3 regions of the Pseudarthrobacter sp. genome follow, and region 3 is predicted to be linked to each of the others. Evidence: riboswitches for the same ligand, from Rfam matches in the RefSeq annotation. Region 3 holds a riboswitch; each other region holds the start of a gene.
The links. A riboswitch is a leader RNA that binds a small molecule or an ion and turns the genes downstream of it on or off. The one in region 3 is predicted to bind S-adenosylmethionine.

Region 1 (9,522 bases), on a different contig from region 3:
CCTGGTAACCACGGCGGTGGCCGGGGACGGCGACGAACAAGGCTCGACGGCGGAACTCACCCTCGGCGTCGGCGGCGCCATCACTGCCGACTCGGTACCTGACGAGGAGTACGACGAAATCCGCGTGAAGGCGCACGGTGTGCTTTCCGCGCTGGGTGCGGACTTTCCCGACGCCTGACCCCCGGAGTTACTGGAGCGTGGCAGTCAGCCTGGCGACGTTATCGACATAGCGGGCTGCGAGGGGGCGCTGCACCCAGTCCTCGAGTATGAGCTCGTTGGAAATGTCGCGATACGTGTCTTCGACCGCGCGCATGTTGTTCACGGTTTCCGCGCCGAGCAGCATCACCGAGACCTCCATGTTCAGCGAGAAGGAGCGCATGTCCATGTTGCTGGAGCCCAGGACGGCCACTTCGTCGTCGATGGTGAAGTGCTTGGCGTGCAGCACAAAGGGCGCCTTGTAGAGGTAGATCCGGACCCCGGCTTCCAGCAGCGCCTCGTAATAGGAGCGCTGGGCGTGGTGGACCAGGAACTGATCGCCCTTTTCGGAGACGAACAATTCCACGTCCACGCCCCGCTGGGCCGCTGTGGTGATGGCGTAGAGCAGGGAATCATCGGGCACAAAATACGGGCTGCAGATGGAGATCCGGTGCTGCGCGGAGTAGATCAGGGTGTTGAAGAGGCGCAGGTTGTTTTCGGTGATGAACCCGGGACCGCTGGGCACCACCTGGGCCGTGACGTTGCCCGGTTCGGGGTTGGCCGGGAGCTGCAGCTGGTGTTCCAGGGACTCGTCGGTTTCGCTCAGCCAGTCCGTGGCGAACACAACGTTGAGTGTGGTGACGATCGGTCCGCGCAGGCAGGCCATCAGCTCCACCCATTCGCGGCCGGCCTTGCGGTGTTTGGGGTTGTTGTAGGAAGGCTCGATCAGGTTCTGCGACCCGGTGAAGGCGAGTTCGCCGTCGATCACCATGATCTTGCGGTGGTTGCGGAGGTCCGGGCGTCGCCACTGCCCGTGGGTCGGCAGCAGCGGGAGCATGCGCTTCCACTGGATCTTCCCGGCCCGCAGACGCTTGAGGAAGTTGCGGTAACCCTTGACCCGGAGCGTGCCGATGTGGTCGAACAGCACCCTGACTTCCACTCCGCGCTCGGCAGCCTCCTCGAGGGCGGTCAGCAGGTCATTGGTGATGTGGTCCGTACTCATGATGTAGAACTCGGCGTTAACGAAGTTCTTGGCCTTGCGCACGGCTTCGGTCATGGCCAGGATCGAGTCCGGGTAGCCGGGAATGAGGTCCACGGAATTGCCGTCCACCATGGGGAGGGAGCCGAGCCGCTGGTTCAGTTCACCGGCGGACGTCACCCATTCGGGCCCTGTGTATTCACTGACGACGTCGGCGAGCGCCGAGATGCCGGACCGCACCCGGGTGTTGATGACCTCCTGCTGCTGGCGGCGGCGCCTGGAGAGCTTGAAGTTTCCGAACAGCAGGAAAAGGACCAGGCCCAGGAACGGTATGAAGAAGATACCCAGCAGCCAGGCCATGGCCGTGGTGGGGCGCCTGTTGCCGGGGATGATGCCGATGGCCAGAACCCGGATCACCAGGTCTGCAATGCTGAGCACCACCACTACCCATGTCGGCGCGGTACCGGCAAGCGAAATTGGCCACAGCACTGGACTACCCCCGGATTGCGCGCACCCGCGGACCGGTTCCGGCGGGGCAATGACCACAGCTTAGCCGCGCCGGGCGCTACTAAGCTGGAGCCATGACTTCTCCTGCGCCCGTGGTGCTCGTTTTCCTTGACCCCGCGTTCCCGGACGGCCGGCTGGCCGACGCTTCGCAGCCCCAGCTGATGGCCACGGACCAGGGCGCCACCCGCGGGGACGGCGTCTTCGAATCGATGCTTGCGGTGGGCGGCACGGTGCGGAAGCTGCCGGCGCATCTGGACCGGCTCGGCGGGTCCGCGGCCGCCCTGGACCTGGTGATCCCGGCGCAGGATGCGTGGCGGGCGGCGATCACCACGGGCGTCGCCGAGCACCGCACGCAGCACCCCGCGCCGTCGCCCGCCGAGGACGAGCTGGTGGTGAAACTCGTGGTCACCCGCGGCCCGGAAGGGGCAGAGTCCCCCACGTGCTGGGTTCAGGTCTCCCCGGTAGGCGCCCTGGGACGCCGCCAGCGCGAAACAGGTATCGACGTCATCCTCCTGGACCGCGGCTACAACAGCGACGTAGCTGAGCGTGCCCCGTGGCTGCTGCTCGGCGCCAAGACCCTGTCCTATGCCACGAACATGGCCGCCCTGCGGTACGCCCACAAACAGGGCGCCGACGACGTCATCTTCACCTCTTCCGACGGCCGGGTCCTGGAAGGCCCCACGTCCACTGTGCTGCTGGCACATCTGGAAACCTCCGACGACGGCGCCGGCGCCACCCGGACGGTGCGCCGCCTCATCACACCGCAACTGGACAGCGGGATCCTCCCCGGGACTTCCCAGGGTGCGCTTTTTGCGGCGGCCAAGGCAGCCGGCTGGGAGCTCGGCTACGGGCCGTTGGAGCCTCGGGACCTGCTGGACGCCGACGCCGTGTGGCTGATTTCCAGCATCAGGCTGCTCGCGCCGGTGAACCACATCGACGGCAAGGAAATCGGGACGCCTGCGGTGCAGAAGCAGCTGACGGCCGAACTCAACGCATTGTTTGCCGGGATCCAGTAGTTTCCCGGATTCAGCAGTTCCCGGATCCCGTAGTTTTCCGAAGTCCAGCAGGGAGGCCTTAAGCCATGGCGGTCCACAGTGCGGGGATCCTGCTGTACCGGCAGGGAGCAGACGGGCTGGAAGTGTGGATAGCGCACATGGGCGGACCGTTCTGGGCCCGCAAACAAACCCAGTCCTGGTCGGTTCCCAAGGGCGAGTACCTTCCCGACGAGGAACCACTGCTGGCCGCGCTGCGTGAGTTTGCCGAAGAAATCGGCACGCCGCCGCCAGCTGTGCCCTACTTTGAGCTAGGTGCGTTCAGGCAACCGTCGGGAAAGATCATCACAGTGTTCGCCGCGGAGTCTGACTTCCAGCCCGAACGGATTGTGAGCAACACGTTCCCGCTGGAGTGGCCCAAAGGATCCGGCATCATCCAGGACTTTCCCGAGGTGGACGATGCCCGGTGGGTGACGGAATCCGAGGCCCGCGGCAAGCTGGTCAAGGGCCAGCTACCCCTCCTGGACGCCCTGCTGGAGCATGTTGGATTGCCCTGAGTCGACCTGCCCAGGCCCGGGCCTGGGGGTTGAAGTGTGGCAATACCCTGTTGGTCCGTCCCGCAGGTCCGTATGGTTTGGTGCATGAACTCTTACGCGCAGCCGATCAACAAATTGACATTTGACGAATGCTGGGAACTACTGGCCGACGACACCCTGGGGCGGCTGGCCCTTGTAGTGGACGGCCATCCGGAGATCTTCCCGGTCAACTACGTCCTGGACCGCAGGAGCATCGTCTTCCGCAGCGCCGGTGGCTCCAAACTGTGGGGCGCCCAGGCGGACCGTCCCGCGGCGCTGGAGATCGATGGATACGATCCCCGCACGGAGGTGGCCTGGAGTGTGGTGGCGCGCGGAGACACCGAAGTGATCGAGGCCCAGGCTGACAAGGACGCCGTCGACGCCCTGCATCTGGAGCCCTGGCAGTCTGGACCTAAGAATTACTACATCCGGCTAACCCCACTTGCACTGACCGGCCGCCGATTCCAGGTCACCAAACCGGATGTCTGGAACACCCGGTTGTCGGACCGCCGTCGTGCTTCCTTCGAATAGCGCGGGAGAGATTATAGACAGCGAAGCCCCCGCTCCGCTCGTCCCGGGGGTCCGGATCCGGCTGCTGCGGCGGAGCGATGCGGCCGGCCTGAGTAAGGCCTACCTCCGGAACCGCCAGCACCTGGCTGCGTGGGAACCGGAGCGGGACGAAGCCTTTTTCACTCCCAGGCATCAGCTGGACATCATCCGGGCCAAGCTCGCCCAGCATTCCGTGGGCCAGGAAGTTCCGTGGGTGCTGGTGAACCGCGACGATCCCGCGTACATCGTCGGCGCCGTCACCCTTACTGGCATCGTCCGTGGGCCGTTCCTCAACGCCAACCTCGGGTACTGGGTTGATTCCAGCCTCAACCGGCGGGGCATCGGAGCTGCCGCGGTCCGCTTCGCCACGGACCATGCCCGGACAGAACTGGGCCTCCACCGGGTCCAGGCGGCAACGCTGCTCCACAATGAGCCCTCACGCAAGATCCTCAAACGCGCCGGGTTTCGGGAAATCGGCGTGGCGCCGGAGTACCTGAAGATCGCCGGCCGCTGGCAGGACCACCTGCTCCACCAACTGCTCCTCCACGGCTGACGCGATCGCGGCCGAATCCACAGCGCCTGCGCCACCTCACCGGCCCTCACGGTTCGCCTAAGCTGGCCTCAAGAACTCTTGAATCCGCAACCGAAAGGCAGACCATGAGCAACGACGCCCACATCCCCGTCATCCTGGGCGGCGCACGGACCCCCTTCGGCAAGTTCCGCGGCAGCCTCTCCGGGCTCACCTCCAGCGAACTGGGTGCCCACGCCATCAGGAACGCACTGGAACGGTCCGGCGTGGCGCCGGAACAGATCCAGGCAGTCATCGTGGGCCAGGTTATCCAGGCGGGCGCTGGCCAGGGACCCGCCCGGCAGGCCAGCCTCGCCGCCGGCATCGGTTGGGATGTGCCCACCGTGACCATCAACAAACTGTGCTTGTCCGGCCTGACTGCTGTGATTGATGCCGCCCGCATGATCCGCGCCGGCGAGGCTGATTTCATTGTGGCGGCGGGCCAGGAGTCCATGACCAACGCCCCGCACCTGCTCCCCCGGCTTCGCGGCGGCGTGGCCATCGGTGATGCGCCGCTGCTGGATTCGCTGAACTTTGACGGCCTGCAGGACCCCGTCTCAGGTGAACTGATGGGCTCCGCCACGGACGCCGGGAACGCCCGCCTGGGCATCAGCCGCGAGGACCAGGACGCCGTCGCCGCCCTTTCGCACCAGCGGGCGGAGGCCGCCCGGGCGGCCGGCATCCTGGCTGAGGAGATCGCTCCGGTGGAGGTCCCGCAGCGCCGGGGACCCGCCGTCGTGATTGATGCCGACGAAGGCATCCGCGCCGGCACCACCATCGAGACGCTCGCGGCGCTGAAGCCCGCCTTCTCCAAGGATCCGGCGGCCACCATCACCGCCGGTTCTGCCTCCCCGCTGTCAGACGGCGCCGCGGCGGTGGTAGTGGCCAGCAAGGCAGCTGCGGAAGCGGCCGGCCTCAGCTGGATCGCGGAAATCGGCAGCCACGGCCAGACCGCCGGACCGGACGGATCCCTGCATTCCCAGCCGTCCCGCGCCATTGAGCGAGCCCTGAAACTCGAAGGGCTGACCATTGACGACGTGGACCTCATTGAGATCAACGAAGCCTTCGCCTCGGTGGTGCTGCAGTCCGCCACGGACCTGGGGATCGACGCGGACAGGATCAACGCCGACGGCGGCGCCATCGCCCTGGGCCACCCGGTGGGCGCCTCGGGGGCCCGCCTGGTCCTGCATCAGGCACTCGCGCTGAACCGGCGCGGCGGCGGGACAGGCGTGGTTGCCTTGTGCGGCGGCGGCGGCCAGGGCGACGCCCTGATCCTCAAAGCCTGACGCCAGGTTCAGGCTCCGGGTCCAAGGATGACCAGCGGCACCAGGCGTTCCGCACACGAAACCCGGACCAGTCCCGCCGGCCCCTGTGCCGCCCGGTTGTTCACTCCGGTGTCGTCGCACCAGTCCAGGTTGTACGGGTAAGCGGTGACCCCGGCCTTCCCGGGAGCCACGCCAGCCGGGACGGTGAACACGAAAGTGAAGCCGCCGTCGTCGGACATGGGAGCGAGCTCTTCCAGCACCGCGGTACCGGTCGCATCCTTGACCGTCACCTGGACCCGTGCGTCGGTGCCGTAGCGGGCATCGCAGGTGGTATCCGGGGCGCTGACGGTGATCTTGTCACCGGGTTTGGCGGCGGCAGGCGAGACGGTAAAGTCCGGCGGCATGCAGGGCGGCGGCGCGAAAATGCTCCGGCAGCTGGTCACCCCCACCAGCACCGGCACAGCGCACAACGTCACAGTGCCCAGGCGCCCGTCAGTGAACGCCCCCGAATGTTCCCCATGACCCGATTGTCCCGTCAGCGCCGGCGTTACGGAAGCACGGCGGGATTACGGAAAAACGCATTGGTTACGGAACATGACGTCGGCGGCAGTGCGGCCGGGCGGGCCGGATGTTACGTTTTTGGGGAGTAATGAGAACCGGCGCCAAGCCCTGACTGGCCGGTCGGCAACCCTCCCTTTCGCGGCGGGGTGCCTCAGGTGAATACTCGGCATATCGACCCATTCGAGCTGCAAGCGTGAAAGAAGGAGTTCCGTCGTGTCTGACGCACCCGCCCCTGAAGAGAAACTGTCGTACCGGCTTGTCACCGGGCCGGATGACAGGTCGTTTTGTGAACGGATTTCCACTGCCCTGGCCGAAGGGTATGTCCTGCACGGCAGCCCGGCCGCAACGTCCAACGGCGGCGTTGTGATTGTTGCGCAGGCACTCATCCTCCCGTCAGCCATCGCGACAGCTGATGCCGCCGTCGCCTCCGCCGTGGACGACCTCGATTTCGACGGCGAGGGCCACGCATGAGCTACGCCGGAGACCTCACCCCGCAGCAGGCCTGGGCCAAACTCGAACAGGGCGCCATCCTGGTGGATGTCCGGACCGAAGGCGAATGGGCCCACATCGGCATCCCGGACACGAAGGCCACGGACAACGATCCCCTGTTCATCCCGTGGACGTTCCCGGGTGGCATCCCGAACCGGGATTTCATCACCGACCTGACGCAGCAGGCCCCGGAGGACGACGGCACTGAACTGGTGTTCCTCTGCCGCTCGGGCCAGCGCTCCATCGCCGCCGCCATCGCCGCGACGCAGGCCGGCTTCACCTCCTACAACGTCCTGGAGGGTTTCGAAGGCGAGCCGGACCGCTACGGCGAGCGCACCGTCAACGGCTGGAAGAACCGCGGCCTGCCCACCAACCTGGGAATAGCCAAATGACTTTCAACCCTGACGCCGCCGGCTGGAGCGCCGAGACGCAGGCGGTCCGCGGCGGGCTGGACCGCACCAACTTCCAGGAGACCACCGAACCGGTCTTCCTGAACTCGGGCTTCGTCTACGAGTCCGCTGCCGCCGCCGAGCGCGCCTTCACCGGCGAGGACGAACGCTTCGTCTACTCCCGGTACGGCAACCCGTCCGTGGCCACATTCCAGGAACGCCTCCGCCTGCTCGAGGGCACCGAAGCGTGCTTTGCGACGGCGTCGGGCATGTCAGCGGTGTTCACCGCACTGGGCGCCCTGCTGGCGGCCGGGGACCGGGTGGTTGCCGCGCGCTCGCTGTTCGGCTCCTGCTTTGTGATCCTGAACGAGATCCTGCCGCGCTGGGGCGTGGAAACCGTGTTCGTTGACGGCCCGGACTTGGACCAGTGGCGGGACGCCCTGTCGGAGCCCACCACCGCAGTGTTCTTCGAATCGCCGTCCAACCCGATGCAGGAAATCGTGGACATCGCCGCGGTCAGCGAGCTGGCTCACGCCGCCGGAGCCACCGTCATCGTCGACAATGTCTTTGCCACTCCCCTGCTGCAGCGCTGCGGCCAACTGGGCGCGGACGTGATTGTGTACTCCGGCACGAAGCACATCGACGGCCAGGGACGCGTCCTGGGCGGCGCCATCCTGGGCACCAAGGAATTCATCGACGGCCCGGTCAAGCAGCTCATGCGGCACACCGGCCCGGCTCTCTCCGCGTTCAACGCCTGGGTGCTCACCAAGGGCCTGGAGACCATGGCGCTGCGCGTCAACCACTCCTCCACGTCCGCACTGCGGATTGCCGAATGGCTCGAGCAGCAGCCGGCCGTCAGCTGGGTCAAGTACCCGCTGCTGAAGTCACACCCGCAATACGAGCTCGCCGCCAAGCAGATGAAGGCCGGCGGCACCGTCCTCACGCTGGAACTTGCGACGACGGGTGGCCGCTCGGGCAAGGACGCCGCCTTCGCGCTGCTGGACGCCTTGCGGATCATCGACATCTCCAACAACCTGGGCGACGCGAAGTCCCTCATCACCCATCCGGCCACCACCACGCACCGCGCCATGGGTCCCGACGGCCGCGCAGCCATCGGGCTCAGCGATGGAGTGGTACGGCTGTCCGTGGGCCTGGAGGACGTGGACGACCTCATCGGCGACCTGGAGCAGGCCCTGAAGCACATCTAGGTCTGGTTGGCCTGGTTCTGATTGGGCTGCTGCGCGATGATGCCTGGATAGTGGCGGCCCTCCCGGTGGCTTCCGGCGCAGTCCATCGCGGGGTGCTTCGAGGAGAGGCGATCCTGGGAGCGTCATTCCCGGCAGAGTTCAGCCAGTACCGCTTGTCCGTTCCCCGGTACCTGCCTCGTCTTCGCCCTGGATCGCGAGCCGGACGGCCACTTCATCCCCGTCGCTGATGCCCGCCGCGTCCCGGACGGCCTTCTTGACGGGCAACAGGTAGGAGCCGCTTTTGCTGTCCGGAAAGACCGAGGTCTGCCAGGTGCAGCCGGAGATTTCCGCCGTGACTCTGACCGAGCCGAAGCCCTCCCGGAACACCGCTGCCTCCTCCCGGAGGTCGTCGGCGACCTCCACCGGGAGGGTCAGGAAGTGCCAGCCGGATTCGTCGGGATAGCGCCACAGTTCTGCCCGGAATGAGTACGACGACGTCACGGCCTGAGTATGGCATGCCGCGTTGCCGGACGCATCCCCTGCCGGGGCCGGGCCAGGCGAATAACGCGTGAGGCAAACAGCAGCTTAGGCGCCCGGCTGGCGCAGCTCCCGGGAGGCCGTCTCCCGGACGGCGTCGGTCAGCTGGTTGAGCACCGAGGAGTCGATCTTCCAGCGCTGCCAGTACAAGGACACGTCAACGGGGCTCGCGGAGGCCAGCTCCACGAGGGCGCCGCTGTGGAGGTCTGCCAGGCACTGTTGCTCCGGCAGCAGCCCCCATCCCAGTCCGAGCCGGATGGCCTGGGCGAACTCGGCCGACGACGGCACATAGTGCCGCGGTGCGGTCAGTTCAGCGCCGGTCATCGTGCGGAAGAACCCGTCCTGCAGGTCATCCTTGCGGTCGAAGTCCACCACCGGGGCCTGGCTCCCGGCAACAAGTTCCGGCCCGTCCGGCCACCAGTGCCGGAGGTAGCCGGGGCTTGCCACCGCCCGGTACCGCAGGGAACCCAGCGGTTCCACGCTGCAGCCCTGGACCGGTTCCGGCGTTGCGGTTACCGCGGCCATCACCGATCCCGTCCGCAGGAGCCGGGTGGAATGCTGCTCATCCTCCCTGCGCAGTTCGAAGCACGCGCCGAGGTCCGGCGGAAGACTTGCCAGCGCAGGCATGAACCAGGTGGAGAGTGAGTCCGCGTTCACTACCAAGGGGATGGGCGCCGTCGGGCGGTCCCGGCTCCCGCCGAGCTCCTGCTGGGCGTCCCATTCGAGCTG
Region 2 (9,522 bases), on a different contig from region 3:
ATGGACTGCCACCACTGGCGCTTGATGTTTTCCTTCAGCTCGGCGCCGAGGGGTCCGTAGTCCCAGGCAGAGCGCGAGCCTCCGTAGATTTCACCGGCCTGGAACACAAAACCCCTTCGCTTGGAAAGGGAAATGACCTGGTCGAGTACGGATTTTGCTGCCATGGTGGACTCCAATTTCTACAGGGCCGCTGGGTGCGGTCCGCGGGTATCTGGCCCCGCTGCACGTGGGTGCATCACCGCTGGGTGCGGGCGGGGCGGGCGAAGGAACGAGATGCAGAGAACTGCGTGTCCTAGCCTACCGGCCGCTGCCTCCGGAAGGCGCCCCTCGGCCACGGCAGTGTGGCCAGGATGATGGCGGCCAGCGTCAGCAGTGTGCCCAGGACGGTGGCCGGGGCCACGATGCTTCCCGGGGCCGGCACCAGGAGGTCCAGCCCCAGGGAGCCAAGGAGCTGTCCGGCGATCATGCCGAGCCCGGTCACCAGCACTCCCAGGCTGCGGACCAGCAGCGCACCCAGACCGATGAACACACAGCCCATGGGCCCGCCCAGGTAGTACCACCACTCGGCCGGCAACGGATTGCCCGGCCCAAATACAGCCACCTTGACGGCCAAGGCAATCCACAGGAACACGGAGCCGGCCACGAAGTTCACCAGCGTGGCGGCGACGGGCGAACCGTAGTGGACCGTGGCGGTCCCGTTCATGGCCTGTTGGAAGCTCATCAGGAACCCGGCCAGGACAGGGAGGATCAACGGCAGAATCAAGGTTTCCAGCCCGCCTGCTCCGTCCGCAGGAGCGCCAGGAGCGCCCGGGGAGCCCGGCGAGACAGCCAGCCGCGGCGAAACCGCCCACGCCACGGCGGCGACCGTCAGCACGCAGCCGATGATCCGCATGGGAGTCACGGCCCTCTTGCCGGCCGGTCCGATGCCCAGCCGGTCCACCAGCAGCCCGCTCAGGGTCTGCCCGGTCACGGCGGCCACGGTAAACAGTGCCACGCCCAGGATGCCCACGGTGAAGGACTGCGCGAAGACAAATAGGGCACCGATGCCGCCGGCCAGCACGTACACGGGCGGGAAAGCCCGGGTCCGGACCGCCGGCAGGATCCTGGCCAGGCCGGCGCGGCCGCTGGGCAGGATCAGGGAGATCAGGATCATCACCACCAGTCCGGTGCTGAAACCCACCACGGCCGAGGCGATGCCGTCGTTGAGCCGTACCCCGAGGGCCCCGTTGATCCGGCCCTGGACGGGAATGGCCAGTCCCGCGCCGACGGCCAGCGGGAGCCCCGCGAAGCGCGGCAGCCGTGGGGTGGGGGTCATTGGATTCACCTTACGTCAGGCATTATTGCTTGTATGAGCAACCAGGACATTCAAGAGATCCCCATCCGCGACAGCATGATCCGTCTTGGCCAGCTCCTGAAGCTCGCCAGCCTGGTGGAGGACGGCGTGGAAGCCGCCGAACTGATCAAAAACGGACTCGTCAAGGTCAACGGCGAGATCGAGGACCGCCGCGGACGCCAGCTGCACAACGGCGACACCGTCACCGTCAACGGGCAGACCGTGCAGGTTGTGGCACCGGAAGCCTGATTTAACAGGCCTGGCTCAGCCTCAGACGGTGAGGACAGCGTAAGCGGCCGGCGGCACTGTGCCGCCGGCCGCCGTCGTACGTTTATTTGTTCAGCACCTCGTGCGTCAGGAACTCGGAGACGTGCCCGATTTCCTGCTGGTTGATGCCGTGCCACATGCCCGTGTAGAGCACCTTGGTGAGCTTGACGTGTCCGCGCACCCAGCCCATGGTGTACTCGATCTTGTCGGGCGTGATCACGGGGTCCTGCTGGTCGCGGCCCCAGAAGAGCGGCACTGTACCGTCCAGCTCGCCATCCTTGAACGTAGGGTCCCCGTCCGCGTTGACCACAAAACCGGAAAGCCCGACGACGGCGGCGTAGTCAGCGGGGCGCTGCCGGAGCAGCGTGGTGGCCATCGCCATTCCCATGGAGAAGCCGAGCAGCGTCACCGACGGGTGGTCGGCTTTGACGGTGTCGATCCAGTGCTGTACGTAACCGGCTCCAGCCTTGACGGCGTCGAGCGTGTACTCGATGGAGGCCGTCAGGGGGAACCACATAAACCCGGGGCCCGTGGCCAGTGGCGCCCGGAGTGAGGCAACAACAAAGTCTTCGGGAAGCAAATCCGCCAGGCTCAGCAGGTCCTGTTCGTTGGCGCCGTAGCCGTGGAGCAGCACCAGCAGCGGCTTTCCGGAGCGCTGGTCCTCCGGCCGGGACCACAGAACAACGGGGGCGGGAAATACTTGGGCGTCAGTCATGGTTTCCATTCTTACAGTTACCCAGCGGTAACTACCTACGGTGGCGTAGCTTGTGAGCAAGGAGGCAGGATAGGACCGTGAATGAAGCAAAAGCCATGCAGAGCCCGCCCAGGGCCACGGAAGCCCACCCCTGGAGCCGCTATGTGGCGATGGGGGATTCGTTCACCGAGGGCATCGGCGACCCCGACCCCACAAGCCCCGGCGGCTTCCGCGGCTGGGCAGACCGGGTGGCCGAGGAACTGGGCAGGGGCCAGGCCGACTTCGCCTATGCCAACCTGGCCGTCCGCGGCCGGCTGCTGCAGCAGATCGTGGACCAGCAGCTTGCTCCGTGCCTGGCGCTGAAGCCGGACCTGATCACCCTTTCCGCCGGCGGCAACGATCTCATCAGGCCCGGCGGCGACCCCGACGCCCTCGCCGAAAAACTTGATTCCGTGGTCCAGATCCTGGCCATGGGCGGCGCCACGGTGGTGCTGTTCAACGGTCCGGATACCGGTTCCTCGGTCCTGGGACGGATCCGCAGCAAGGTGGCCATTTACAACGAGAACCTCCGCACCGTGGCCGCCCGCCATGACGCCATCATCGCCGACATGTGGTCGCTTAAGCAGCTGAACGATCCGCAGATGTGGGACGAGGACCGCCTGCATTTTTCGCCGCTGGGACACCACACCATCGCCGCCATGGTGCTGGAATCGCTGAACGTGGACCACACGCTTGAGCCGCTCCGGCCCAAGCCCCTGCCCGCCCGCACGTGGCGGGCAGCCCGCTCCGAGGACCTGGTGTGGGCCCGCGAGTACTTTGTCCCGTGGGTGGTGCGGCGGCTGCGCCACCGCTCCTCCGGCGACGGAATCACCGCAAAACGCCCGACGCCGGGACCCGTGTTCGGCCCGGGCGTTCCGTTGGGATCCGGCGAGGGGCCGCTGGGCACCACCGACGCCCGGCACTAGCGGCGGCCCGGCGTGAGCCAGGGACAGCTCTCCCGGACAGCCATGGATCCGGACGAGGTGGTGCGGCGGCGGCTTCACGCCCAACGGCTGCGCGGGCCCGGCCTGGGCGCCCCGGAGGACGCCGTCCGGCACTTGCTGGCTGTCCAGGCGCAGGAGTTTCCTTACGCCCGCTGGAGCCTGGCGCAAAGGACCGGCAGTCTTGGACCTGCCGGCGGGGCCCCGTCTCGTCGTGGTGCTTCGGAGGCTGCGGTGGCCACAGCCCCGGAGGTGGAGGAGGCGGTGTCCGACGGGCGCATCCTGCGCACCCATATCCTGCGGCCCACCTGGCATTTTGTGCACCGCGAGGATCTTCGCTGGCTGACGGCCTTGTCCGCGCCGCGGCTTCACCAGGGCAACGCGGGCATGTACAGGCAGTCCGGGATTGATGCCGCCGCCGCTGGCCGGAGCGGACAGGTCCTGGCCGAAGCCGTCCGGGGCGGGCCACACCTGACCCGCGAACAGCTGGCTGCGCGGCTGCAGGACGAAGGGTTCGCAGCCACCGGCTTCGGGCTGGCCTACCTGATCATGCACGCCGAGATCAGCGGGATCCTGACCAGCGGGTCGCCAGTGCGCAGTCGGGGCGGGGCCCTGAAGCAGACCTACGCCCTTTTTGACGAGCGTGTACCTGCCGGTCCGGCCATGCCGCCCACCCGGGCCGAAGCGCTCAGCGAGCTCGTCCGGCGCTACTTCACCAGCCGCGGGCCGGCCACGGTCAAGGACTGCGCCGATTGGTCCGGGCTCACCATGGCCGACGTGCGGCTCGGCCTCCAACAGACCCTGGCGGCTGCTCCCGAAACGCTGGCAACGTCGGTGATTGACGGCGTCGAGCATTATTTCGACGCCCGCGCGGAGGGCGGTTCGGAACCCGGCAATGCCGCGGCCGCGGCCGGGCCCCGGATCGACCTGATCCAGTGCTACGACGAATACGTGATGGGCTATTCAGCAACGCGGCACTACCTGGGCGGCAGCGCTCCGGCGTTCCCGGTCGCCGGGGATCCGATGCATGTGGTGCTGCTGGACGGGCGGATGGCCGGCTGCTGGCGGCACACCATGTTCTCCGGCCGCTGTGAGCTGGATATCCGGCTGTCCGCTGCCGCGGGGCCGGCTGTGGAGGATGCCGTGCAGGACGCCGTGGACCGGTACGGGGCCTTCCTGGGCATCCCGGCCGTCCGTGTGGGCTCCGGGGTTAAGCTGGAAGGACACATATGAGAGGCGCTACACCGTGAACAGCTTGTTTTTCTGGATCATCATTCTGTCGTTCGTAATACCGATGGCGATGCGGATGTACCGGAAATCCATGAACAAACGGAACCAGGAGCAGAGCTTTTCCGGGCGCTACCCCGAGCAGTTTCCAGGCGGCGGGCAGTACCCGGGCAGCGATCAGTACCCGGGGCCGCAGAACAAGCAGCCCCGTGACGGCTACACGCAGCAGGATTACATGAGTGGCGGCTTCCGGCAGATCATGAGCCCGGAGCCCCTGCCGCCGAGCCAGCCGTTGCCGCCCATGCAGCCGATTCCTTCTGCGGATCAGCAGTTCCCGCCGTACGGCCAGCCGCAACCCAACGGCCAGCCGGTGCCGGAGCAGCGGATGCCGGAGCAGCGCGCGGAAGCACCGCAGCAGCCTGCCGCCCCCGGCATTCCCCTGCCGCCGTCGGGCCCGCAGGGATACCGTGCCCGGAAACTGGCCGAACTCGACCAGCAGTACAGCAACGGCGAGCTGGCCATGGAGGACTACATGAAGCGCCGCTCCGACATCATGAACGGCTGATCGCTTAGTCAGCGCGAGAGGACACTTGAGGCACTGATTCCAGGGCCTCAAGTGTCCTCTCGCGTTTAAGGGCAGGGGCTCAAGTGTCCTCTGTCGCTTAGATGAGGAAGGTGTCTCGGAGCTGAACGCCGAGCTGGCCGATCTCGGTAAGGAAGCCGTCGTGGCCGATCGGGGCCTCAATAACGTGCACGTCCACGTCGCCCGGGAGCGCGTCAGCCAGTTCACGGGACTGGGACGGGAAGTACAGCCGGTCACTGTTCACCGCAGCCACGAAGAACCTGGCGGTGGCCCGGCCCAAGGCCTCGTTCAGCGAGCCCCGCCCGCGGCAGACGTCGTGGCTCATCAGGGCGTCGGTGATGGCGATGTAGCTGTTGGCATCAAAGCGCCGCACCAGCTTTTTGCCCTGGTGGTCCAGGTAGCTTTCCACCTGGTAGCGGCCCCGCTCCCCCAGCGCTGCCGCCTGGAACGGCGATTCGGGGTGCTGGGCCGACCGGCCGAAGCGGCCATGGAATTCCTCGGCGGAGCGGTAGGTGATGTGCGCGATGCGCCGTGCCAGGGCCAGTCCGTCCTCCGGCAGCGGACCGCCGTAGTAGTCGCCGTCGTTAAAATTGCTGTCCTGGCGGATGGCGAGCGTCTGCGCCTGGGCGAATGCGATCTGTTCGGCCGTGCTGGCGGCACCGATCGAGATGACGGCGCACCGCTGAACCCGTTCCGGGTAGGTGACCGCCCATTCCAGGGCCCGCGCGCCGCCCATGGAACCGCCCAGCACGGCGTACCAGCTCGGGATTCCCAGCTGGTCAGCCAGCCTGGCCTCGGCCGCGGTGGTGTCCCGCAGCGTTACCAACGGAAAGCGGGACCCCCACGGCTTGCCGTCCGGGGCATCCGAGGACGGCCCAGTGGAGCCGTAGCAGCCGCCCACGATGTTGATGGAGACCACAAAGAACCGGTCCGTGTCCACCGGCGCACCGGGCCCGGCCAGCTGTTCCCACCAGCCTGGCTCGTCGCTGTCGCCGCGCGTCACGTGTGTGCTTCCGGTCAGGGCGTGCTCAATCAGGACGGCGTTGGAGCCGTCCGCGTTGAGGGTTCCCCACGTTTCATAGCCGAGGGTGACTTCCGGGAGGTAACCGCCGGCTTCGAGCTCGAGTCCGCCGATGCTGGCGTAACGGACCACCCCGTTTCCGGGTGCTGCAGTACGGGAAATCGTAATCGTCATGGAAGGACCTTTTCTATGCGCTTGCCCACCGTCAATTGACCGGCAGGCCAGGTCCTCACCCGGGGCACCCCACCGCAAAAGAGGGTTGCCGGCCAGCAAGCCGGGGCTGTCGCTGGCACTCATGACCTGCTTTGAGTGTACGAACAGCCCCGGTCTATTGCTAAGCGTGTGACTGGTTATGACTTCGCGGGAGGCCTACTGCGGCTGGCCGGCCGCGTCCTTGCAGGGGGAAATGTTCAGGATCGCAAAGGTTCCAGCGGCCTGTCCCGAGCTCAGCAGCGGCCCCGCGAGTCCGCCCTCCCGGCTGGCAATCCTCTGCTCCACGGCATCCTGCGTGGGGTTGGATCGCCCGTGCGCCGGTGGCGCTGTCCGGCTCCTGGCCAGCGTGGATCTGGCGGGTTTCTAAAGACCATCCGTTCGACGTTCAAGGCTCCTTGATGTGGTGTGGCGCTGCTCGGTTGCGTTCAGTGCGGGAAGCCTTGCCTGACGCGAACAGGATTGTGATGGACGTGGTCAGCGGGCCGTTTATTCTCCTGCTTCCCGGCGGAATGTCCACTCGTGACGCATCAGGATTCCGGTAAGGCTACCCTTAGCTGAGAGCCGGATCACAAAGTGCCAAGATGATGGCATGCGCATGGATCACGTCTCTTACGCCTGTGAACAAGATGGCCTCGTTGCCACCACCGAACGTATTTCGTCCGCCCTCGGCGTTGAAGCCGTGAAGGGTGGAGTGCACCCCCGGTTTGGAACCCGGAACATGATTATTCCCCTCGCGGGCCATAAATACCTGGAAGTCGTGGAGGTCCTGAACCACCCGGCATCGGACAAGGCTCCCTTCGGGCAGGCCGTCCGGGCCCGGTCCGAGGCCGGCGGCGGCTGGATGGGCTGGTGCGTCGAAGTGGACGACCTCGCTCCGTTCGAAAACCGCCTGGGCCGCGCCGCCGTCAACGGCAACCGCAAGTTCCCGGACGGCCGCGAGCTGGTCTGGAAGCAGATCGGCATCCTGGGCCTGATCGCGGACCCCCAGGTCCCGTACATGCTCAAGTGGGAGGGTGACCCCGCCCTGCACCCGTCCAACGCCTATGAGAGCAACGTCAAGATGAGCTGCCTGACCATAGCCGGTTCCGCCGAACGCGTGACGGAATGGCTGGGCGAGCCCGTCGAGAAGCCGCTGGAGGATGTGGCCGTTGACTGGGTGGCTCCGCATGGAACCCCGGGCATCCTGTCCGTAACCTTCGAAACCGCTACCGGAGCAGTCACCATCTGATTGCACGTTCAATAGCTTCGGCCGCCATCAGCGGGTGCCAATGATGCCACCCACCGATGGTGGCCGAATCCTTTAAGGCCGGACCCGGTTCAGTTCACCTGTGCGGCACGGGAACCACGGCTGCCTTACCCCAGGCCCACAGCCCTGCCAAAGAGGCTGAAGCCAACGAAGGCAACGATGTCCAGCAGCGCGTGTGCGACAACCAGCGGCATCACCCGCTTGGTCTTTGTGTAGAGCCAGGCGAAGACCACGCCCATCACTGCGTTGCCGATGAACGGCCCGAAGCCTTGATAAAGGTGGTAGCTGCCGCGGAGCATCGAGCTGGTGAAGATGGCCAGGGGCATGCTCCAGCCGAACTTGCCGAAGCGGTCCAGGAGGTAGCCCACCACAATGACTTCTTCCACGACGGCGTGCCGCAGCGCGGACAGGATCAGGACGGGAACCGTCCACCAATACGAGTCGAGCGCGCTGGGGATGATGGCGGTGGTGATCCCCAGGGCACGTCCCGCTGCGTAGAGGCCCAGCGACGGGATCCCGATCAGCGCCGCGAGGCCAAAGCCCTGCAGCAGGTCACGGCCCGGCCGGGCGAAGTTGAACCCCAGCTTCCGGAAGGCGGACCAGCCTTGGGGGCTCACTCCGGCGCCGGATTGCCGCTGGTCCGTGAGGAAGTAGATGACCAGCAGCACGGGCACAAGGGCGAAAATGATGTCCAGCAGCTGGTAGGTGAGGTCGAAGTATTCGCGGGGGCTCTGTGACCGGTTCAGCGTGGACGTACCCTCGGCCAGCGGTGCACGCGTCATCTTGTCCAGCAGCTGCACCACCGAGTAGACGGCGGACTGCCCCAGGGACAGACCCAGCACAATCCAGACTTCAATCCGCAGCCGACGGCGGGAGGGAACCAACATGGTTCCATCTTGCCTGTAGTTTCTGGTTCTTCGCTGATTCGGGGGTGGCCAGCTCGCCGGGGCTGACCAAAGTGAGAGAGCGTCCGCCGAAAACGCACCAAAAGTGAGGGAGCGTCCTTCGGGCGGCACCTATGCTTGGGGCTTATGAGCGCGCCAGGGAAAATCTTCATGATCCGGCACGGCCAGTCCGCGGCCAATGTCGATACGTCCATCTACAACAGGGTCCCGGACTACCGGATTCCGTTGACACCCCTGGGCCTGGCGCAGGCCACGGCGGCCGGCGAACGGATCCGCCGCGAGCTGGACGGCCGGCAGGTTTGCGTCTACGTCTCCCCGTACCTGCGGGCTCACCAGACCCTGGAGGCACTCAACCTCGGCAATCTCACGGAGCGGGTGATCGAAGAGCCGCGCCTCCGTGAGCAGGACTGGGCCAACTTCCAGATCACCGGCGACATCGAGGACCAGAAGGAACTCCGCAACGCCTACGGCCATTTCTTCTACCGGTTCAGGGAAGGCGAATCCGGCTCCGACGTCTACGACCGGATCTCATCCTTTATGGAGACGCTGTACCGGCACTGGTCCAAACCGGACTACGCCCCCAACACCATGCTGGTCACCCACGGGCTCACCATGCGCCTGTTCTGCATGCGCTGGTTCCACTGGTCGGTGGAGTATTTCGAATCGCTCAACAACCCGGACAATGCCGCGGTGCGGACCCTCCTGCGCACGGACCTGGGCAAGTACGAACTCGACATTCCGTTCAGCCAATGGGTGGACCGCCGGGTGGACGAGACCGTCCTGAATGCGCCGCCGGTGATCTTCTAGGGGTTGTTGCTGCTCGCCTAGTGTGGGGCCACGATCACTTCGGTGCCATTGGCTTCGAACGCTGCCTTATCCTCGGCGGAGATCCCGGAGTCAGTGATCAGGCGGGTGAACGCGTAACCGTCCATGGTGGCGAAGGCTCTGACGCCCACCTTGGAGGAGTCGGCCAGCACGTACGAGATCCGGGCCCGGCTGGCCAGCAGGGCATTCACTGACGCTTCGCCCTCCCCCGTATTGGTGGGACCGACC
Region 3 (9,522 bases):
GCCCGCCCGCCAGGCCGGTGGCGACAGCGGTCTGCCACTCAGGGGCAAAGCCGAGCCGTCCGGTCATGCCGATGGACAGTCCGATGATCAGGCACCCGGTGACGTTGACGGTGAGCGTGGCCCACGGCCAGTGCCGCGGCCTACCGCTCGGGCTGACGGCCGTGCGGAGCCCCTCGCGGTGGGCGAACCAGCTGTCGACGGCGAAGCGCAGCAGGGCGCCCGCCATGCCGAACACTCCCACCAGGACAGCGCCCATCACCGCGCTGTCCCCGCCCGGTCACCCTGCAGCCGGTCGTTGAGTAGCCGTCCGGTCCGCCAGCCACCGGCCGCGCCGCCCAGTCCCAGCAGCAGGGACAGCCCCAGGTAGGCGATCCACACGGGATGTTCGCCGGCCCTGGACAGTTGGTCACTCGAGAAAACGACTGCTGAGAACGTGGTGAACGAGCCCAGGAATCCGGGCCCCAGGCCGGCACGGAGCCAGAATGCCGTCTGCGGCCGGGCCATCCAGACCGTAGTGAGGGCAGCCAGCACAAAACTTCCGGTCACGTTGATTCCCAGGGTGGTCCAGGGCATTGCCCCCACGGTTTCCGGAAAGGCGAGTCCCAGCCCGTACCGGAGTTCCGTTCCGGCCAGGCCGCCTGCCGCCACGGCCAGCCATGCCCGCCAGTGCGGAACGCGGGCGCTCGTCATTCAGCGGTCGCTGAGGGTGCAGCCGGTGTGGGGGTGGTCGCTGTGGACCCAGAGCGCCGCGGTGACTTCATCCGCGAGATCGTAGTCCCGCTTCCTGCCGGCGTTGCTGATCCGCACCACCAGCGCTCCGCCAAACGGCTTACGGCCCACTACCTCCACCTCGTCGTCGAGGTCAATTTCCTCGGCCGAAAGATACCGCAGCAGATCAGGGTTCTCGTCGCTGATGCGCGTGATCCGGCCGGTGTGTCCGGGATCGAGTTCGCCGAGCAGATGAGCTGCTGGCAGCAGCACCGTACCGTCCGCGGAAGGGATCGGGTCACCGTGCGGGTCGCGTTGCGGGTTGCCCAGCTTTGCCGACATGCGCTCAATAAACGTGTCCGACACCGCGTGCTCCAGCAGTTCGGCTTCGTCGTGGACTTCGTCCCAGCTGTAACCGAGCTCCTGCACCAGGTAGGTCTCAATCAGCCGGTGCCGGCGCACCATGGACAATGCCAGCCGGACCCCGGAGTCTGTCAGGGTGATGGCGCTGTATGGCTTGTGGTCCACCAGGCCATGGTCCTTAAGCTTGCGGACCATCTCCGAGACCGAGGAATTGGCCACCCCCAGGCGCTGCGCGAGCTGGGAGGACGTGATGGGTTTGTCCTGCCACTCCGTGAAGCCGTAGATGACCTTGACGTAGTCCTCGATCGAGGAGGAGGGCGCGCTGGTCTTCACGTTTCCAAGCCTACCCGGTGGTCAGCGCCCGTCACGCCTTCGTGGCCCGCCACGTCAATGTCAGGTACGGCAGGCTGATCTCCTCTTCGGCGGCGTGCCCCAGATGTTCGTGCAGGTACCAGTCGAGGTTGGCGAGGACCTTGCCGCGCGTGGCTTCGCCGGCGCGCAGGTAGTAGCTGCGGGATTTCGTCAGTTCCATGATGTCCGCCGTGCTGAGGCTGTCCTCCCACCGCGTCACATGGCTCTCGAGGCCTTCAAACTCCGGCCCCACCACCGGGCGGAACCCGGGCTTGTAGACGTCGCCCGCGTGCATGATGCGGGACAACCGGTGCACCCACGGAACAGATGTGTCCAGCTGGTTCCAGATCAGCCCGAGCGTTCCGCCGGGCCGCAGGATCCGCGCCAGTTCGGTGCTCGCCGGCAGCGGATCGCACCAGTGCCAGGCCTGCGCCACGCTTACGACGTCGAACGAGGAGTCAGCGAGTCCCGTCGCCTCTGCCGTCCCCTGCGTCGCGTCCGCCGCCGCGTAGTGGGCCCGCAGCTGTTCGAGCATGTCCGGCGACGGGTCCACGGCGGAAACCGCCAGGCTGCGTTCCAGCAGAAGAGCGGTGAACTTGCCGGTTCCGGCCCCCACGTCCACGGCGTCCGCGGCCCCGGCAGGGATCAGCCAGTCCGCTGAGTCGGCAGGGTAGCCAGGGCGTACGCGCTGGTAGTGTTCGCCGCCGTCCTGGAAACTCCGTCCGAGCTCCAGGCGGCGTCCGTGCTCAAGTCTGGGGCCACCCCGTGCCACGTGCGGCCTCCTTCAACTGTGCCCATCGGTATCCTTCGAATTTACCGCATGGGCCGCAGCCCCTGGGTCAGGCGGCGGTCAGATGGCGGCCCGGTCAGGAACCAGGGGAGGAAAGCGTCAGTCAGTCGTCAAGGCACGGAGCCGCGCCGGCGGTGCCCGGGGTGTTGGGAGCCCAGTGAGGGTACGTGCGGGTGTCGTTGGCCGGAACCCAGCGGCCCGCGTCCACCACGTAGTCCCAGCCCAGGCCGGTCCGGCGGAGTTGCTCCAGGCCGGCAAGGAGCCGCTGGGCATCCTCCAGCCGTGAGCCCACGCCGAAGCTGGCCCGCAGGGAACCGGAGGGAAGGCCGAGGCGCTTGAGCAGCGGGTGCGCGCAGAAGCGGCCGTCCCGGAGGCCAACGCCATGCTCGGCCGACAGGTACGCGGCCACAAGCCCGGCGTCGTACCCTGCCACGGAGAAGTTCACCACGCCGATGGTGCCCGTTTCGGCGTCCGTGTCCGAGAAGATCTGGTGCACGGTGACGCCGTCGATCCTCCCGAGCCCTTCCACCAGGAATGACCTGATGGCCGCCTCGTGGGCGTGCCAGCGGTCGTGGTCCAGGGATGCGATGACCTGGGTGGCGCGGGCCAGGGTGGCCGCGCCGAGGACGTTGGGGGAGCCGCCCTCGTGCCGGGCCGGACCGGTGGCCCAGCTGACGCCGTCGAGCCTTGCCTCGCGGACGGCGCCGCCGCCGGCCAGGTGGGGCGTGCCGGCGTCGAGCCAGTCGGTGCGGCCCACCAGGACGCCGGAGCCGAAGGGCGCGTAGAGCTTGTGCCCGGAGAAGGCGAGGTAGTCGACGTCGTCGGTGCTGATATTGATGCGCCGGTGCGGTGCCAGCTGCGCGGCGTCCACCACGATCCGCGCCCCGTACTCATGGGCGAGGGCGGCCAGGGCCTTGATCGGGAGGATCTCGCCGGTGACGTTGGAGGCGCCCGTGACCGCGAGGAGGCTGACGTTGCCCTGCTCAAGTTCGGCGCGGAGGACCTCGAGGGTCCCCACGATGGTGTCCGCGGCGACGACGCTGCGGTGCGGGACTCCCTGCCACGGCAGGAGGTTGGCGTGGTGTTCGATGTCCAGGTAGAGGACATCGCCATTGGGCCGCCCGTCCGTCGCCGGCAGGCAACCCGCCAGCAGGTTCAGCGAGTCGGTGGTGTTCCGGGTGAAAATGACGGAGTCGTCCGGGCGTCCGCCCACAAAGTCGCGCACGATGTCCCGGGCGTTCTCATAGACGGAAGTGCTGATCTGGGATGCGTAGCCGGCGCCGCGATGGACGCTGGCGTAGAACGGCAGGATCTCGTTGAGGTAGGCCGACACCACGGAGAGGGCGGGAGCGGATGCGCCGTAGTCCAGGTTTGCGTACCGGATGTGGCCGCCCTGGATCAGCGGTGCCTGGATTTCCGCGCCGGTGACGGCAGAGAGGGGGCGGCCGGCAATGGCGGCGGCATCGTTGAACAACGCAGCGGCCTTGGCGGGGCCAGCGTTGCTGGGAGAAACAGTGCTGGGGGAGACGGTGGCAGTTGTCACGGAGACCTCACTCTAAAAGGACTCCCGGTAACGGGAATCCGCGCTTGCCGTGTCCATTCCGGACCGGCCTGGTCGTCACCCGGGGCACCCCACCGCGAATGGAGGGTTGCCGGCCAGCAAACCGGGGTTTAGCGCTGGCACTCGTGACCTGTTAAGAAGCCTAGAACATCCGCCGCTGCAGAAAGGAAGCTCGGCCCAATGTTAAGGACTTTGTTACGCGCGTTTGAGGAACAGCCTCATTTGTCGAAGATACGACGGCGGACGCCCCCTTGAGGAGGCGTCCGCCGTCGATAGTTCGAAGAAAGCGCCTAGAGGAGATCGTCCAGATTCGGGTTCAGCCGCTTGAGCACCTCTGAGTGCAGGATGGAGTTCGTGGCCAGGGCGTTGCCGCCGAACGGCCCGTCCTGTCCCTCCAAGGAGGTGAAACGGCCGCCGGCTTCCACCACAATGGGCACCAGGGCGGCCATGTCGTACAGGTTCAGTTCGGGCTCGCAGGCGATGTCCACGGAACCTTCGGCCACCATGCAGTAGGACCAGAAATCGCCGTAGGCGCGCGTGCGCCACACGTCCTCGGTCAGGCCCAGGAACTCATCCAGGTTGCCGCGTTCCTTCCAGCCGCCCAGGCTGGAGTAGGACAGGGAGGCATCCGAAAGTTTGGAGACGTCCGAGACGCGGAGCCGCGTTGCGGCGGCAAGGGACTTGCCCATGTACGCGCCGGAACCCTTGGCGGCCCACCAGCGTTTGCCCAGCGCGGGCGCGCTGACCACTCCCACCACGGGTTCGCCTTCGTCCACGAGGGCGATCAGGGTGGCCCAGACCGGGACGCCGCGGACAAAGTTCTTGGTGCCGTCGATGGGATCAATGATCCAGCGGCGGGAGCCATGGCCCGAACTGCCGAATTCCTCGCCCAGCACGGCGTCGCGCGGACGCGAGCGGGACAGCTGGCCGCGGATGGCTTCCTCCGCGGACTTGTCCGCGTCCGTTACCGGCGTCAGGTCCGGCTTGGTCTCGATGCGGAGGTCCAGTGCCTTGAAGCGGCTCATGGTCTGGTCATCCACGGAATCTGCCAGCACATGGGCAAGGCGCAAGTCATCGTTGTAGCTCGAAGCGGGTTGGATCATGGTTCCAAACTACCGTCTCAGGGCCGCAGTGTTGGGGACATCGGCGTTCCGTCTAGCCGATGCTGCCCAGTTCCTTGGTTTCCTGGCCCACCAGGCGGGGATCCGTGCCCAGCAGCCGTCGCAGGGACGCGAGCCGGGCCGGGCCTGTGGGGCCCGCGTGGCCGGCGGACACCCAGGCATCCACCCCGCAGTTGACGGCAGCGGTGTTGTGCTTGCAGCCACGCTCGCAGGCATCCGTACCCGGCTCCAGGTCCGGGAAGGACCGCAGGATCCGGTCAGGGTCCACATGGGCAAGGCCGAACGAACGGATGCCAGGGGTGTCGATGATCCAGCTTCCGGTGGGAGCTCCGGTCAGCTTCAGGGCAAGGGCCGACGACGACGTGTGGCGGCCGCGGCCGGTCACCGCGTTCACACCACCGGTGGCCCGTTCGGCTCCGGTGAGTGCATTGACCATGGTGGACTTGCCGACGCCGGAATGACCCAGCATCACCGAGACCTTGCCTTCGAGGTACGCGCGGAGCTGCGAAACTGCGTCACTGTCCAGGCGGGCCGAGAGGCCGTCGTCGGAGCGGGCATCGATACCTGAGGCTTCGGAGTCCGACGTGCGGCTGATGATCACCGGGAAGTCCAGGTGCTCGTAGTTGGACAGCAGTTCCGCCGGATCCTTGACGTCCGCCTTGGTGACGAGCAGCAGCGGCTCAATGCCGGCGTCGTAAGCGGCCACCAGGGCGCGGTCGATGAAGCCTGTGCGCGGCTCCGGGTTTGCGGCGGCCACCACCACCACCAGCTGATCTGCGTTGGCCACCACCGCACGCTCGATCGGATCAGTGTCATCGGCGCTGCGGCGCAGCAGGGTCCTGCGGTCCTGGATCCGGACCAGGCGGGCCAGCGTGTCAGGCTCCCCGGAGACATCTCCAACGAGGGAGACGAAGTCGCCGGCAACCACGGGGGAGCGGCGGAGTTCGCGGGCCCTGGCTGCGATGATGATCCGCTCGTCGCCCGAGTCTTCGCCGACGACGGCGGTGTACCGGCCGCGGTCCACGGTGATGATGCGGCCCGTGACGGCGTCGTCGTGGCTGGGGCGGTCCTTCGTGCGCGGCCGGGAGCCCTTTTTGCTGGGCCGGATCCGGACGTCGGACTCGTCCCAGGAATCAGTGCTGCGTGCCACCGGTGGGACCTTCCGCGCGCTTGTCGGCAGCAGCGCCCTGGGCCAGCATGTCGGCCCACATCTGCGGGAATTCCGGCATGGTCTTGGCAGTGGTAGCGATGTCCTGGACTTCGATGCCCGGTACCGCGAGGCCGAGGATGGCACCGGCGGTGGCCATCCTGTGGTCCGCGTAGCTGTGGACGACGCCGGCGTGCAGCTTTGCCGGGCGGATCACCAGGCCGTCGCTGGTTTCCTCCGCGTCGCCGCCGAGGCGGTTGATTTCGGTGACCAGCGCGGCCAACCGGTCCGTCTCGTGGCCGCGAAGGTGCGCGATGCCGGTCAGCCGTGAAGGTCCGCTGGCCAGGGCGCAGAGGGCCGCCACGGTAGGGGCGAGTTCGCTGGTTTCGTCAAAATCCGCACCCTTGATCTCTGGCCCGCCCGTGACGGTCAGGACGCCGTCAACCAGGCTGACGTCCGCGCCCATGTCCGCGAGGATGCTGCGCCAGAGGTCTCCCACCTGGGTGGTGCCGGCGGGCCAGTCCGGGATCCGGACAGTGCCGCCGGAGGCCAGCGCGGCGGCCAGGAACGGGCCGGCGTTGGAGAGGTCCTGCTCAATGCGCTGGTCAAAGGCGCGGATGGGGCCCGGTGCCACTACCCAGTGGTTGGGCACGGAATCGTCAACTGATACACCGACGCCGCGGAGTACGGCAACGGTCATGTTGATGTGGTCCAGGCTCGGCACCGGCTTGCCCACGTGTTCAAGGTGGAGTCCGTCGGTAAACCTGGCGCCGACCAGCAGGAGGGCCGAGACGAACTGTGACGACGCACTGGCATCGACCACCAGGTGGCCGCCCCGGACTTCCCCGGTGCCAGCAACGGTGAACGGCAGCGACGAGGGGGTCCCGCCGTCGTCCGCGGTCAGGGCCACCCCGAGAGCTTTCAGGGCCTCGATGATGGTGCCCATGGGACGCTTCCGGGCGTGGGGGTCGCCGTCGAACACGCTCACGCCGTTGCGCAACGCCGCAAGCGGCGGAACAAACCGCATCACTGTTCCGGCGAGGCCGCAGTCAATGTGCGTCCGTGACGACGGCGCCTCCTGGCTCAGGGGCATGACCTCAAGGTCCGGCCCGAACGCGCCGTCGCCGGGCACCTCCGTGATGGTGGCTCCCAACTGGCGGAGGGCGTCGATCATCAACGCAGAGTCCCGGGAATGCAGGGGGGCGCGGAGGCGGGACGGCCCGTCAGCCAGCGCGGCCAGCACCAGGAACCGGTTGGTCAGGGATTTTGAACCCGGCACCGTGACGGTGGCGTTGATGGGCCTGCTGGCGAAGGGGGCCGGCCAGTGCGGAACGGTGCCGGTGGAGCTGTGAGAGTCGGTGGCTGCGGGCGGGGTGGAACCGGTCATCCGTCCTTACGCCCCCGTTGCGTGTTCGACGGCGCGGCGCACGGCCTTGTCTGCCTTGTGAAGCTTTTGGCCGGTGGTCTTGCGGGCGCCGGCGGCGCTCTTCCGGGCGTCCGCGGCGAGGTGCTCGGCACGCCAGGCCAGGCCCGGCTTGCCGGCGGTGTCCACCGAGGCCAGCAGGGCGCCGCCGCTGAGGGAAATGTTCTTGAGCAGCTGGTTCCGGCGGGCTTCTCGGCCTTCCTTGGTGCTGATGTCCGCGCTGCGCCATTCCACAAAGGTGTTCAGGAGCGAGATGACGGTCAGCAGTGTTGCCGAGAGGCGGCTGAACTTGCCCAGGCCGAACAGCACGCCGGCACCCACCTGCGTTCCGCCGATCACCCGGGCCAGCATCTTTTCGTCGGCCTGGAACGGCAGCGACGCGGCTGCCTTCTGCAGGAGCGGCGAAAGCTGGGTGGCGGTGTCATCGGCGTTCTTCAGCTTGTCCAGTCCGGCGACTACGAAACTGGAAGCCAGCATGGGGCGGGCGAGAGTACGGACAAAGGACATGGGTTTCCTCCTGGCTGGACGAACCGCACCGGATGCGGCGGAGTCCGTTCTAGTCTTGCACTTTTGGGGAATATTTGCCTGCCGCCAGCGGTTATGGTTTGCGGGTCCGCCGAACACCGGACGAATTGACTCATCATGGATTGCCCGGCAGGTATTTGCCTGGAACATTATGGCCTGACACAGACTGGAGTTGCCCTTGAGGTTACTGAAGGACGGGACGGAGCCCGCCGGATCCGTAGCACTGCAGACTCTGGAATCCGATCCTCCGGAGTACGGTACGGCGCGCGCCAAGGCCGTCACAGTAGACTTGAACGCAATGAGCACCCTGGATCCGGCCCTCGAGGCCATGTATGAGGCCTCCGAACGAGAAGCCAAAACAAGCAGCGAAGCCAATGCCAGCAGCGACGCGCCGGCAGGGAGTGACTCGCGGCCGGCAGACGCGCAGCCTGCAGCGGTTGTCCCTGTGCCCGCTGAGCCTGGGCCCGCCGAGCAACCTGTGGATGTGGCCACCGAATCAGCGGAAGAACGCCGGGTCCGTTTTGAGCGTGATGCCATGCAGTACGTGGATCAGCTCTACTCGGCCGCCATGCGTATGGCCAGGAACCCCGCTGATGCGGAAGACCTGGTCCAGGAGGCCTACACGAAGGCGTTCTCCGCGTTCCATCAGTACAAGCCGGGAACCAACCTCAAGGCCTGGCTGTACCGGATCCTGACCAACACGTACATCAACCTTTACCGGAAGCGGCAGCGCGAACCGCTGCAGTCGAACTCGGACACCATCGAGGACTGGCAGCTGGCCAGGGCGGAGTCGCACACGTCCCGCGGCCTGCGCTCGGCCGAGGCTGAGGCGCTGGACCACCTGCCGGACTCGGACGTCAAGCGGGCGCTGCAGGCCATTCCCGAGGAGTTCCGGCTGGCGGTGTACTTCGCCGATGTCGAAGGCTTCGCGTACAAGGAGATTTCGGACATCATGAACACGCCCATCGGGACAGTGATGTCCCGGCTCCACCGCGGCCGGAAAATGTTGCGGGACATGCTGGCGGACTATGCCGCCGAACGAGGATTCAAAGGCGCCGTCGAATCACAGGACACGGCCGCGACCACAAAACAGGAGAACAGGAAATGAGCGACTGCCAGGGATTGGGCGACTGCGATGACGCCCGGATGCAACGCATCTACGAATACCTCGACGGGGCGTTGACCCGCCAGGACATCACGGAAATCAAGACCCACCTTGATGAGTGCCCTGAGTGCACCGAGCAATACGACCTCGAGTGCGTGATCCGCAACCTGGTGAAGCGCTCGTGCACCGAGGCCGCTCCGGAAAACCTGAAGAACGCCATTTTGGACCGGATCCACTCCATCCGCCCGGTGGACGCCTGACACAAGCGGTAGCCGTCTGAAGGGACACCTGACCGCTTGGACGCCTGGCTGCGTCGATGCCCGTCAGCAGTACCGCAGGCGTGAAAGTCCAGTGCAAAAACGAAGGACCCCGGAAGCCATGTGGCTTCCGGGGTCCTTCGCTTAAACCGTTTTCCAAGCTTTAGCTTA

Region 1: it holds a riboswitch for S-adenosylmethionine, as region 3 does, so the genes downstream of both, V6M49_RS11255 (DUF1737 domain-containing protein) here and V6M49_RS06190 (aminotransferase class V-fold PLP-dependent enzyme) in region 3, are expected to answer to the same signal.
Region 2: it holds a riboswitch for S-adenosylmethionine, as region 3 does, so the genes downstream of both, metX (homoserine O-acetyltransferase MetX) here and V6M49_RS06190 (aminotransferase class V-fold PLP-dependent enzyme) in region 3, are expected to answer to the same signal.

What each region holds. Positions count from the first base shown of each region.
Region 1 is NZ_JAKFFD010000144.1:15,420-24,941, forward strand. Features, by position in the region: gene V6M49_RS11215 (chorismate-binding protein) at 1-178, shown strand, start outside; gene cls (cardiolipin synthase) at 188-1,660, opposite strand; gene V6M49_RS11225 (aminodeoxychorismate lyase) at 1,756-2,697, shown strand; gene V6M49_RS11230 (NUDIX domain-containing protein) at 2,763-3,230, shown strand; gene V6M49_RS11235 (pyridoxamine 5'-phosphate oxidase family protein) at 3,315-3,779, shown strand; gene V6M49_RS11240 (GNAT family N-acetyltransferase) at 3,763-4,350, shown strand; gene V6M49_RS11245 (acetyl-CoA C-acetyltransferase) at 4,455-5,651, shown strand; gene V6M49_RS11250 (hypothetical protein) at 5,660-6,106, opposite strand; SAM riboswitch class IV at 6,276-6,391, shown strand; gene V6M49_RS11255 (DUF1737 domain-containing protein) at 6,405-6,662, shown strand; gene V6M49_RS11260 (rhodanese-like domain-containing protein) at 6,659-7,072, shown strand; gene V6M49_RS11265 (O-succinylhomoserine sulfhydrylase) at 7,069-8,277, shown strand; gene V6M49_RS11270 (DUF1905 domain-containing protein) at 8,416-8,757, opposite strand; gene V6M49_RS11275 (LysR family transcriptional regulator ArgP) at 8,842-9,522, opposite strand, start outside.
Region 2 is NZ_JAKFFD010000146.1:29,967-39,488, forward strand. Features, by position in the region: gene V6M49_RS11470 (glycine--tRNA ligase) at 1-164, opposite strand, end outside; gene V6M49_RS11475 (DMT family transporter) at 293-1,315, opposite strand; gene V6M49_RS11480 (RNA-binding S4 domain-containing protein) at 1,349-1,582, shown strand; gene V6M49_RS11485 (alpha/beta hydrolase) at 1,665-2,315, opposite strand; gene V6M49_RS11490 (SGNH/GDSL hydrolase family protein) at 2,411-3,259, shown strand; gene V6M49_RS11495 (winged helix DNA-binding domain-containing protein) at 3,272-4,507, shown strand; gene V6M49_RS11500 (hypothetical protein) at 4,521-5,066, shown strand; gene metX (homoserine O-acetyltransferase MetX) at 5,164-6,279, opposite strand; SAM riboswitch class IV at 6,292-6,406, opposite strand; partial or broken gene V6M49_RS11510 (O-acetylhomoserine aminocarboxypropyltransferase) at 6,496-6,670, opposite strand; gene V6M49_RS11515 (VOC family protein) at 6,908-7,546, shown strand; gene V6M49_RS11520 (CPBP family intramembrane glutamic endopeptidase) at 7,672-8,451, opposite strand; gene V6M49_RS11525 (histidine phosphatase family protein) at 8,620-9,276, shown strand; gene V6M49_RS11530 (DeoR/GlpR family DNA-binding transcription regulator) at 9,294-9,522, opposite strand, start outside.
Region 3 is NZ_JAKFFD010000074.1:13,598-23,119, reverse strand. Features, by position in the region: gene V6M49_RS06210 (fluoride efflux transporter FluC) at 1-256, opposite strand, end outside; gene V6M49_RS06205 (fluoride efflux transporter FluC) at 256-690, opposite strand; gene V6M49_RS06200 (metal-dependent transcriptional regulator) at 691-1,404, opposite strand; gene V6M49_RS06195 (class I SAM-dependent methyltransferase) at 1,436-2,194, opposite strand; gene V6M49_RS06190 (aminotransferase class V-fold PLP-dependent enzyme) at 2,316-3,755, opposite strand; SAM riboswitch class IV at 3,791-3,904, opposite strand; gene hisN (histidinol-phosphatase) at 4,064-4,876, opposite strand; gene rsgA (ribosome small subunit-dependent GTPase A) at 4,929-6,044, opposite strand; gene aroA (3-phosphoshikimate 1-carboxyvinyltransferase) at 6,028-7,428, opposite strand; gene V6M49_RS06170 (DoxX family protein) at 7,435-7,971, opposite strand; gene V6M49_RS06165 (sigma-70 family RNA polymerase sigma factor) at 8,288-9,097, shown strand; gene rsrA (mycothiol system anti-sigma-R factor) at 9,094-9,354, shown strand; gene V6M49_RS19895 (50S ribosomal protein bL37) at 9,520-9,522, opposite strand, start outside.